Regions from separate parts of the Streptomyces sp. NPDC017940 genome, predicted to be linked through region 2. Evidence: riboswitches for the same ligand, from Rfam matches in the RefSeq annotation. Region 2 holds a riboswitch; the other holds the start of a gene.

Region 1 (4,812 bases), on a different contig from region 2:
CCGAGGCGTTCAACTCGACCATGCACATCTCCTTCGATGTGCGCGGTGGTCTGCTGATCCGGCAGATCCACCACTGGGCGGCGCTGATCTTCCTCGCCGGCATGTTCGTGCACATGATGCGCGTGTTCTTCACCGGTGCCTTCCGCAAGCCGCGCGAGGTCAACTGGGTGTTCGGCTTCCTGCTGTTCGTCCTCGGCATGTTCACCGGCTTCACCGGTTACTCGCTCCCGGACGACCTGCTCTCCGGCACCGGTGTGCGCTTCATGCAGGGCGCGGTCCTGTCCGTGCCGATCGTGGGCACGTATCTGTCGATGTTCCTGTTCGGCGGCGAGTTCCCCGGCGGCGACTTCGTGGCCCGGTTCTACTCGGTCCACATCCTGCTGCTGCCCGGCATCATGCTCGGCCTCGTGGTGGCGCACCTGATCCTGGTCTTCTACCACAAGCACACGCAGTTCGCGGGCCCCGGCAAGACCAACAAGAACGTCGTCGGCATGCCGCTGCTCCCGGTCTACATGGCCAAGGCCGGAGGCTTCTTCTTCCTGGTCTTCGGTGTCATCGCGGCCATCTCCGCCATCGCCACGATCAACCCGATCTGGGCGCTCGGCCCGTACCGCCCGGACCAGGTGTCCACCGGCGCGCAGCCCGACTGGTACATGGGCTTCTCCGAGGGCCTGATCCGTGTCATGCCCGGCTGGGAGATCAACTTCTGGGGTCACACGCTGGTCCTCGGCGTCTTCATCCCGCTGATCATCTTCCCGCTGGTCCTGGTCGCGATCGCGGTCTACCCGTTCATCGAGTCCTGGGTCACCGGTGACAAGCGCGAGCACCACATCCTGGACCGCCCGCGCAACGTCCCGACCCGCACGGCGTTCGGTGTCGCCTGGATGACGTGGTACTTCGTGCTGCTCGTCGGTGGCGGCAACGACCTGTGGGCCACGCACTTCCATCTGTCGATCAACACGATCACCTGGTTCGTGCGCGTCGCCTTCTTCGTCGGACCGGTCATCGCGTTCATCGTCACCAAGCGGATCTGCCTGGGTCTCCAGCGCCGCGACAAGGAGAAGGTGCTGCACGGACGCGAGTCCGGCATCATCAAGCGCCTGCCGCACGGCGAGTTCATCGAGGTGCACGAGCCGCTCGACTCCGAGCAGCTGCACACCCTCACCGCGCACGAGCAGTACAAGCCGCTCGAGATCGGCCCGACGGTCGACGAGAACGGGGTGCAGCGCAAGGTGAAGGGCTCGCAGAAGCTCAAGGCGAAGCTCTCCAAGGGCTTCTACGGCGAGGACAGCCAGATCCCGAAGCCGACCGCCGAGGAGTACAAGGAGATCACGAGCGGCCACGGCCACCACTGATCCCCGCGCGCCGCGACGCGCGCCGACCCCGAAGGTCGCCACGGCAGGAGCCCCGTCCAGTGCATGGACGGGGCTCTTTGCCGTCCCCGGGGCTGGATAGGGTGGCGGGGCACCCCCAAGTGCCGGGGTGCCCTCGTCGCGAGATCCCGCGAGAGACCCGTCTGACACCCAGGAGCGGCCATGAGCGCTGTGCACCCCGCAGGAGGCGACACCGCGGCGGCCCGTTCCTGGCCGGACGTACTGAACGGGCTGCTCGACGGGCGCGACCAGAGCGCGGACGACACGGCCTGGGCCATGGACCGCATCATGCGCGGCGAGGCCACCGACGCGCAGATCGCGGGCTTCGCGGTGGCGCTGCGGGCCAAGGGCGAGACCGTCGAGGAGATCTCCGGCCTGGTCCGCGCGATGTACGAGCACGCCCACGTCATCGACGTGCCGGGCCCGAGCGTCGACATCGTCGGCACCGGCGGCGACGGCGCCAGAACGGTGAACATCTCCACCATGTCCGCGATCGTCGTCGCCGGCACCGGTGCGAAGGTCGTCAAGCACGGCAACCGCGCGGCGTCCTCCGCTAGCGGAGCCTCCGACGTCCTGGAGAAGCTCGGCGTCAATCTGGAGCTCACCCCGCAGCGGGTGCGGGAGGTCGCCGACGAGGCGGGCATCACCTTCTGCTTCGCCGTGAAGTTCCACCCCGCGCTGCGGCACGTGGCGCCCGCGCGGCGCGAGCTGGGCATCCGGACCACGTTCAACTTCCTCGGTCCGCTGACCAACCCCGCCAGGGTGCGGGCGCAGGCCACCGGGGTCGCCGACGCGCGGATGGCGCCGATCCTCGCCGGCGTGCTCGCCGAGCGGGGCTCGTCCGCGCTCGTCTTCCGCGGTGACGACGGGCTCGACGAGCTCACCACGACGGCGACGTCCCGGGTGTGGGTGGTACGGGACGGGGGCGTGCGCGAGGAGGCCTTCGACCCCCGGGACGTCGGTGTGGACCTGGTGCCGGTGGAGGCGCTGAGGGGGGCTGACGCCGCCTACAACGCCGATGTCGCCCGGCGGTTGCTCGACGGGGAGTCCGGGCCCGTGCGGGACGCGGTCCTCCTCAACTCCGCCGCCGCGCTGGTCGCCCTCGGGCAGGGCGAAGGCTCCCTCCCCGAGCAGATCCTGGCCGGGATGGCCAAGGCCGCCGAGGCCATCGACTCGGGCGCCGCCAAGGCCGCGCTCGCGCGCTGGATCACCGCCAGCAACCGGTAGCCCCCCTGAAGGGGCGCGGGGAACTGCGCGCTCGGCCCGCGAAGGGCCGCAGACGCGTCTGCCGAGCAACTGTGCAGACGCGTCTGCGGCTTTTTCGTGGCTGGTCGCGCAGTTCCCCGCGCCCCTGGTGGGGCGCCGGACGCGCGCCCGCGCGGACGGGGCCGTCCGAATTCTGGACGGTGGTGTTGCGTTGGCAAGATCATGTGGCAGGATGCTGCGCAGGTCATGAGTAACAGCGACTACGGCCCCGGCCCGCTGTTCGGCAACCCTCCGTCCGTGGCGGGGTGCCCCGGGTGAAGACCAGGCGGTGGACAGCAAGGTTCATCGCAAGCGCGGACCCCTCGCGTCACCAGGGGTCCTGGTCGTCGAGGGAGCAGTCTCGTGAGCAAGCGAATGCGCTAGGGCCTCCGGCCCCGTTTTCCTGAACCCTCCGCCCGGCGAAGAGCGCCGCGCGTCGAGGCAACACCCGTACGCGGAGCGCCGATCGCGCCGTCGCGGCCACCGCCGCCGTCGTCCTCGCCGCCGCACGGGATCTTACGCAGCTGTTCCTTCGTGCCCGCAGGGAGATTTCGTCATGTCCGCACGCCCCGCCGCCCAGGTCGCCACCGCCCCCGCCACCGGCTCCGCCACCGACCCGGCGGACCCCGCCTGCGCCGCGCCGCTGCCCGTCCTCGGCCGCGATGTCACCGTTCCCCTCGTCACCGGCGGCGAGGTGACGTACGCGGCCCTCGACTACGCCGCGAGCGCCCCCGCCCTCCAGCGCGTGTGGGACGACGTGGCCGCGTACGCGCCGTACTACGGCAGCGTGCACCGCGGTGCCGGATACCTGTCGCAGCTGTCGACCGACCTGTTCGAGAACGCCCGGAGGACCGTCGCCGACTTCCTCGGGTGCCGGGAGGGCGACCAGGTGGTGTTCACGCGGTCCACCACCGACTCCCTGAACCTGCTCGCCGCCGCCCTGCCCGCCGACTGCCAGGTCTTCGTGTTCGAGACCGAGCACCACGCCTCGCTGCTGCCGTGGCGCGACGCCCGCGTCACCTACCTCGACGCCCCGCGCACCCACGACGACGCCGTCCACACCCTGGAGCGCGCCCTCGCCGACCGCGAACCCCACGGGCCTGCCCTGGTGTGCGTCACCGGCGCGTCGAACGTCACCGGCGAGCTGTGGCCGGTGCGTGAGCTGGCCGCCGCCGCGCACGCGCACGGCGCCCGCATCGTGCTCGACGCCGCCCAGCTGGCGCCGCACCACGCGGTGGACCTGGCCGAGCTCGACGTCGACTGGGTCGCCTTCTCCGGCCACAAGCTGTACGCGCCCTTCGGCTCCGGCGTGCTCGCCGGCCGCGTCGACTGGCTCCAGGAGGCCGAGCCGTACCTGGCGGGCGGCGGCGCCTCGCGGAAGGTGGCGCGCCGCGCCGACGGGGGAGTGGACGTCGAGTGGCACGACACGGCCGCCCGGCACGAGGCGGGCTCGCCCAACGTCATCGGCGCGTACTCCATCGCCTCCGCGTGCAGGGCGCTCCAGGAGGCCGGGTTCGACTCGCTCGTGGAGCGGGAGCGGCACCTGATCCGCACGGTCCGCGCGGGGCTCGCCGAGGTGCCGCAGGTGCGGGTGCTCTCGCTGTTCGGGGACGACGCGCCGCGCGTCGGCGTCATCTCGTTCGTCGTGGACGGCTGGAACAGCTCGCACTTCGCGGCCGCGCTGTCCGCCGAGTACGGCATCGGGGTGCGCGACGGCCTGTTCTGCGCGCACCCGCTGGTGCGCACCCTGCTCGGCGGCACGTCCGAGGAGCCCGGCGAGTGCGGCGCCCCGGAGGCCGCGCCCGGCGAGCGGTCCCTGAACGCGATCCGGGTGAGCTTCGGCGCGGGCACCCCGGACGAGCACGTGGAGCGGTTCGTACGGGCCGTCAAGGAACTGGTCGCCGACGGCGCCCGCTGGAACTACCGCACCGAGGACGGGCGTTGTGTGCCGGACACCGACGCCACCGGTGCCGCCACCGGTGCCGCCGCGGCCTGAACCGGCAGCCTGGAGCCCAGCACGATCATGCGCAGGGCGCGTTCGGTGGCGTCGGTGAGGAACTCCGCGCCCCGGCTCAGTGCCTCCGTGAGCGACACCGGGGCGGGCAGGATCGCGCTGTAGGCGTCCACGCCGAGCGCGCGCACCTCCTGCGCTCCGTCGCCGATGGTGCCCGCGAGCACGAGCACCGGCCTGCCG
Region 2 (4,812 bases):
GCGGACCCTTCTGGCCCTGCGAGATCTCGAACTCCACTCGCTGACCTTCTTCCAGGGTGCGGTAGCCGTCCATCTGGATCGCGCTGTAGTGGACGAAAACATCCGCACCACCGTCGACCGCGATGAAGCCATATCCCTTCTCCGCGTTGAACCACTTGACGGTGCCCTGAGCCATGCCTAACTCCCCTATTACTGGCCCTTGCGCAGGACCGCACTTCGCGGACCCGGGTCAGACCTCACCCCCTACGGGTTGGGGGTGTGCGCCGGAACGCGTCGACCGCGGCTGAATGTATCTGTCCAACTGCCGTCTGCAACAGGTCAATCGGACGAGAATTCTGGGCAGGACTGTTCTCCGATATGCGGAGAATTCATCGGAGTTCAGGGCAAGTCGGGCCGGGCAAAAGCCACATAAGGCTTGAATGGGCCGGGCACTTTGGCTGCTTCTTGTCGGCCCGAGGCCGACTTCGCCTATCCGCCGGGCACCGCCCGGGGCGGGAATCGAAGCTCCATTCCCAACTGTACCGCGCTCAATCACACAGAATTGCCCCCTCCGCTTCTCTCGCGGAGGGGGCAACACCGGTGACGCCGCGTGCCGGTCAGCAGCCGCCGGCGACGGCCGGGATGATCGAGACGCCCGCGCCGTCCGGCGTGGCCGTCTCCAGGCCCTGCTCGAACCGCACGTCGTCGTCGTTGACGTACACATTCACGAACCGCCGCAGCTTGCCCTGGTCGTCCAGGACCCGGGCGGCGATCCCGGTGTGCTTCTTCTCCAGATCGGCGATGACCTCACCGAGGGTGCCCCCCTCGGCGACGACCTCGGCCTGGCCACCGGTGTAGGTACGAAGGATGGTGGGGATGCGAACGCTGACGCTCATGGGGTTCACCTCTGAGGGACGGGGAGTGGGGCGCCCCTGGAAGGGGCGCGGGGAACTGCGCGCGGACGGACCACGGCCGCCCGTCGGCGACGACGATCAGGCCCTACGGCGTCCGACCGACGAGCCCGGCGGAGCGAAACGCGTCGAGGCTCGGCGGAATGGTCGCCGTGACCTGCGAAGTCTCAGCGACAGCGTCAAGCGTCTTCAGACCGTCCCCGGTGTTGAGCACGACGGTGGTGAGGGAAGGATCGATCAGCCCCGCCTCGACCAGCTTCCGGGTGACCCCCACGGTCACCCCGCCCGCCGTCTCGGCGAAGATCCCTTCCGTGCGGGCGAGAAGCTTGATCGCGTCGACGACCTGCTCGTCGTCGACGTCCTCCACCGCGCCGCCGGTGCGCCGCGCGATGTCCAGGACGTAGGGCCCGTCGGCCGGGTTGCCGATGGCGAGCGACTTGGCGATGGTGTTCGGCTTCTGCGGGCGGACCACGTCCTGCCCGGCCTTGAACGCCGCCGACACCGGCGAGCAGCCCTCCGCCTGGGCACCGAAGATCTTGTACGGCTTGTCCTCGACCAGGCCGAGCGCGATCAGCTCCTTCAGACCCTTGTCGATCTTCGTGAGCTGGGAGCCGGAGGCGATGGGGATCACGAGCTGGTCGGGGATCACCCATCCCAGCTGCTCGCAGATCTCGTACGCGAGGGTCTTGGAGCCCTCGCCGTAGTAGGGCCGCAGGTTGACGTTGACGAAGCCCCAGCCCTCGCCGAGCGGGTCGCCGATGAGCTCGGAGCAGAAACGGTTCACGTCGTCGTAGTTGCCCTCGATGCCGACGAGCTCACCGCCGTACACCGCGGCCATGACGACCTTGCCCTGCTCCAGGTCGTGCGGGATGAACACGCAGGAGCGGAAGCCCGCACGGGCGGCGGCGGCGCCCACGGCCCCCGCGAGGTTGCCCGTGGAGGAGCAGGACAGGGTGGTGAAGCCGAAGGCGCGGGCGGCTTCGAGGGCCTGGGCGACGACGCGGTCCTTGAAGGAGTGCGTGGGGTTGCCCGAGTCGTCCTTGACGAACAGCCTCCCCGGCTCGACACCGATCTCACGGGCGAGGTTGTCGGCCTTGACGAGCTTGGTCCAGCCCGGGTTGAGGTTCGGCTTGTCGGCCACGTCGGCGGGGACCGGCAGCAGCGGGGCGTAGCGCCAGATGTTGGCCGGACCGGACTCGATCTTCCTGCGCAGGGCCTCCGGGTCGCCGAGCGGCAGGTCGTAGGCGACTTCGAGCGGTCCGAAACACTCGGCGCAGGCGAAGATCGGACCGAGGTCGAAGCGGGTTCCGCACTCGCGGCAGGAGAGGCCGGACGCGGGCCCGAGATCGACGGCGGGAGTCCCGGTGGCGGCGGTGGCGCCGGCGGCGGGGGAGGTTTCGACAGTCTGCACAGCCATGGAGGCGAGGCCCTTTCTCCTCATCTTCCTCGCGACGCATCTCGCCGCGAGACGGAATTGGCACCTTCCCGAGCCGGGAGCCTCGCGACGCCGGATCCGATGGATCGCGTACGAGACCGACTGGGTGGTTGCCGGGGCTTCAACGGGCCGTATCCCTCTGCCCCTCTGGATGAGCGGTATGGCGCCGGGCGCAGAACGCCCGGGGCATTTGTGACGCGACGGCCACCGACGTGCGATGGTCATGCGCGTTGTCCAAGACTGTAACCGAAGCCCTGGACGCTTGAGATAGTCGTCCGTAGCGCGAGATGGATCACAATCGGGAGGACCGCGCGTGCTGGAAGAGGTCGAGCGCTGGCTGAGCAGGCGTTCCTGGTCCGTCGCCGACCGCCCGCCCTCCGCCCTCCTGGCCGCCAAACGGGCAGCGGGCACCTCGGTGAGCGTGGTGCTGCCCGCTCTCGACGAGGAGGGGACCGTCGGCGCCATCGTGGCCGAGATTCGCCGCGCGCTGATGGAGCGGACACCGCTGGTCGACGAACTGGTGGTGATCGATTCCGGTTCGGGCGACCGCACGGCGGAGGTCGCCGCGGCCGCCGGCGCCCGGGTCGTGCACCGGGACGAGATCCTGCCGCGCCTGCCCGCGCTGCCCGGCAAGGGCGAGGTCCTGTGGCGGTCCCTCCTGGTCACCCGCGGTGACGTCGTCGCGTTCGTCGACGCGGACCTGAAGGAGTTCTCGGCGGACTTCGTCTCCGGCATCGTGGGGCCGCTCCTCACCGAGCCCGACGTGGACTTCGTGAAGGCGATGTACGACCGCCCCCTCGGCACGGCGGCCGGACAGGGCGGCCGGGTCACCGAGCTGATGGCGCGCCCCCTCCTGAACATGCACTGGCCGCAGCTCGCCGGGTTCGTGCAGCCGCTCGGCGGCGAGTACGCGGCCCGCAGGTCGCTCCTGGAACGCCTGCCCTTCCCCGTCGGGTACGGGGTCGAGCTCGGTCTGCTCGTGGACGCGCTGCACACCGCGGGCCTCGACGCCCTCGCGCAGGTCGACGTCGGCGTACGCGTCCACCGCCACCAGGACGGGCAGGCCCTCGGACGGATGGCGGCGGCGATCTACCGCACCGCGCAGCTGCGGCTCGCCCGCGCCCATCTCGTACGCCCCGAGCTGACCCAGTTCGTCCGGGGCGAGCACGGTTTCGAGCCGCGGACGCACCCCGTGGACACCGAGGAGCGGCCACCGATGGCCCAGGTCGCGGAGTACGCGCGGCGCAGGGTGGCCTGAGCAGGCAATTCTCGGCGCGGCCCGCCCCGGCGGACCCGACGGGGATGTGACGTCGGCCGCCCGCACGTTTGAGCGTTTCCGTCAGCGGCTAGGTTCGCCACATGGTCTCCGAGCACGCAGCCGCCCAGGTCCTCGTCGCGTCGAACCGCGGCCCGGTGACGTACTCCCTCGGCGACGACGGGACGCTCGACGCCAAACGCGGCGGCGGCGGCCTCGTCTCCGGGCTCAGCGCCATCGGTGACGACGCCGACGCCCTGTGGGTGTGCTCGGCGCTCGGCGACGGCGACCGGGAGGCCGTGCGGCGCGGGGTCGGCGAGCCCGGTGTGCGCATGCTCGACATCGACGCCGCCGTGCACGCCGACGCGTACAACGGCATCGCGAACTCCGTGCTGTGGTTCGTGCACCACATGCTGTACCAGACACCGCTCGAACCCGCCTTCGGTCCCGAGTTCCGGGCGCAGTGGGCCGCGTACGAGACGTACAACCGGGCCTTCGCCGAGGCCCTCGCGCGGGAGGCGGCGCCCGGCGCGGCCGTCCTCGTCCAGGACTACCACCTGACGCTGGTGCCCGGCATGCTCCGCGAGCTCCGTGATGACCTGCGCATCGGCCACTTCTCGCACACGCCCTGGGCGCCCGTCGACTACTTCCGGCTGCTGCCCGACGACATCGCCGAGCAGGTCCTGCGCGGGATGCTCGGCGCGGACCGGCTCGGGTTCCTCACCGGGCGGTGGGCCGACGCCTTCACCGACTGCTGCGTGGCGCTCCTCGGCGGTACGACGGGCACGCGCGTCGGCGTGCACGGGCTCGGGGCCGACGCGGACTTCCTGCGGGAGCGGTCGCGCCGGGACGACGTCGAGGAACGCCTTGTGACGCTGCGGGAGCAGATCGGCACGGACGCCTCGGGGGCGGCCCGCAAGGCCATCGTCCGGGTGGACCGCACCGAGCTGTCCAAGAACATCGTGCGCGGCCTGCACGCCTACCGCCAGCTCCTCGACGACCGGCCGGAGTGGCGCGAGCGGGTGGTGCACGTGGCGTTCGCCTACCCCTCGCGGCAGGACCTCGCGGTGTACCGCGACTACACCGCGGAGGTCTCGCGTGTCGCCGAGTCCATCAACTCCGCGTACGGGACCGCCGACTGGACGCCCGTCGTCCTGCACGTCAAGGACGACTTCGCGCGCTCCCTCGCCGCGTACCGGCTCGCCGACGTCGCCCTCGTCAACCCCATCAGG

What was found. A riboswitch is a leader RNA that binds a small molecule or an ion and turns the genes downstream of it on or off. The one in region 2 is predicted to bind S-adenosylmethionine.
Region 1: it holds a riboswitch for S-adenosylmethionine, as region 2 does, so the genes downstream of both, ACH4DX_RS04285 (aminotransferase class V-fold PLP-dependent enzyme) here and thrC (threonine synthase) in region 2, are expected to answer to the same signal.

Annotation. Positions count from the first base shown of each region.
Region 1 is NZ_JBIRHJ010000001.1:1,020,265-1,025,076, forward strand. Features, by position in the region: gene ACH4DX_RS04275 (cytochrome bc complex cytochrome b subunit) at 1-1,355, shown strand, start outside; gene trpD (anthranilate phosphoribosyltransferase) at 1,536-2,600, shown strand; SAM riboswitch class IV at 2,822-2,939, shown strand; gene ACH4DX_RS04285 (aminotransferase class V-fold PLP-dependent enzyme) at 3,175-4,614, shown strand; gene ACH4DX_RS04290 (glycerate kinase) at 4,539-4,812, opposite strand, start outside.
Region 2 is NZ_JBIRHJ010000006.1:129,607-134,418, reverse strand. Features, by position in the region: gene ACH4DX_RS21695 (cold-shock protein) at 1-175, opposite strand, end outside; gene ACH4DX_RS21690 (ubiquitin-like small modifier protein 1) at 597-875, opposite strand; gene thrC (threonine synthase) at 979-2,307, opposite strand; SAM riboswitch class I at 2,325-2,483, opposite strand; gene ACH4DX_RS21680 (glucosyl-3-phosphoglycerate synthase) at 2,639-3,583, shown strand; gene ACH4DX_RS21675 (trehalose-6-phosphate synthase) at 3,685-4,812, shown strand, end outside.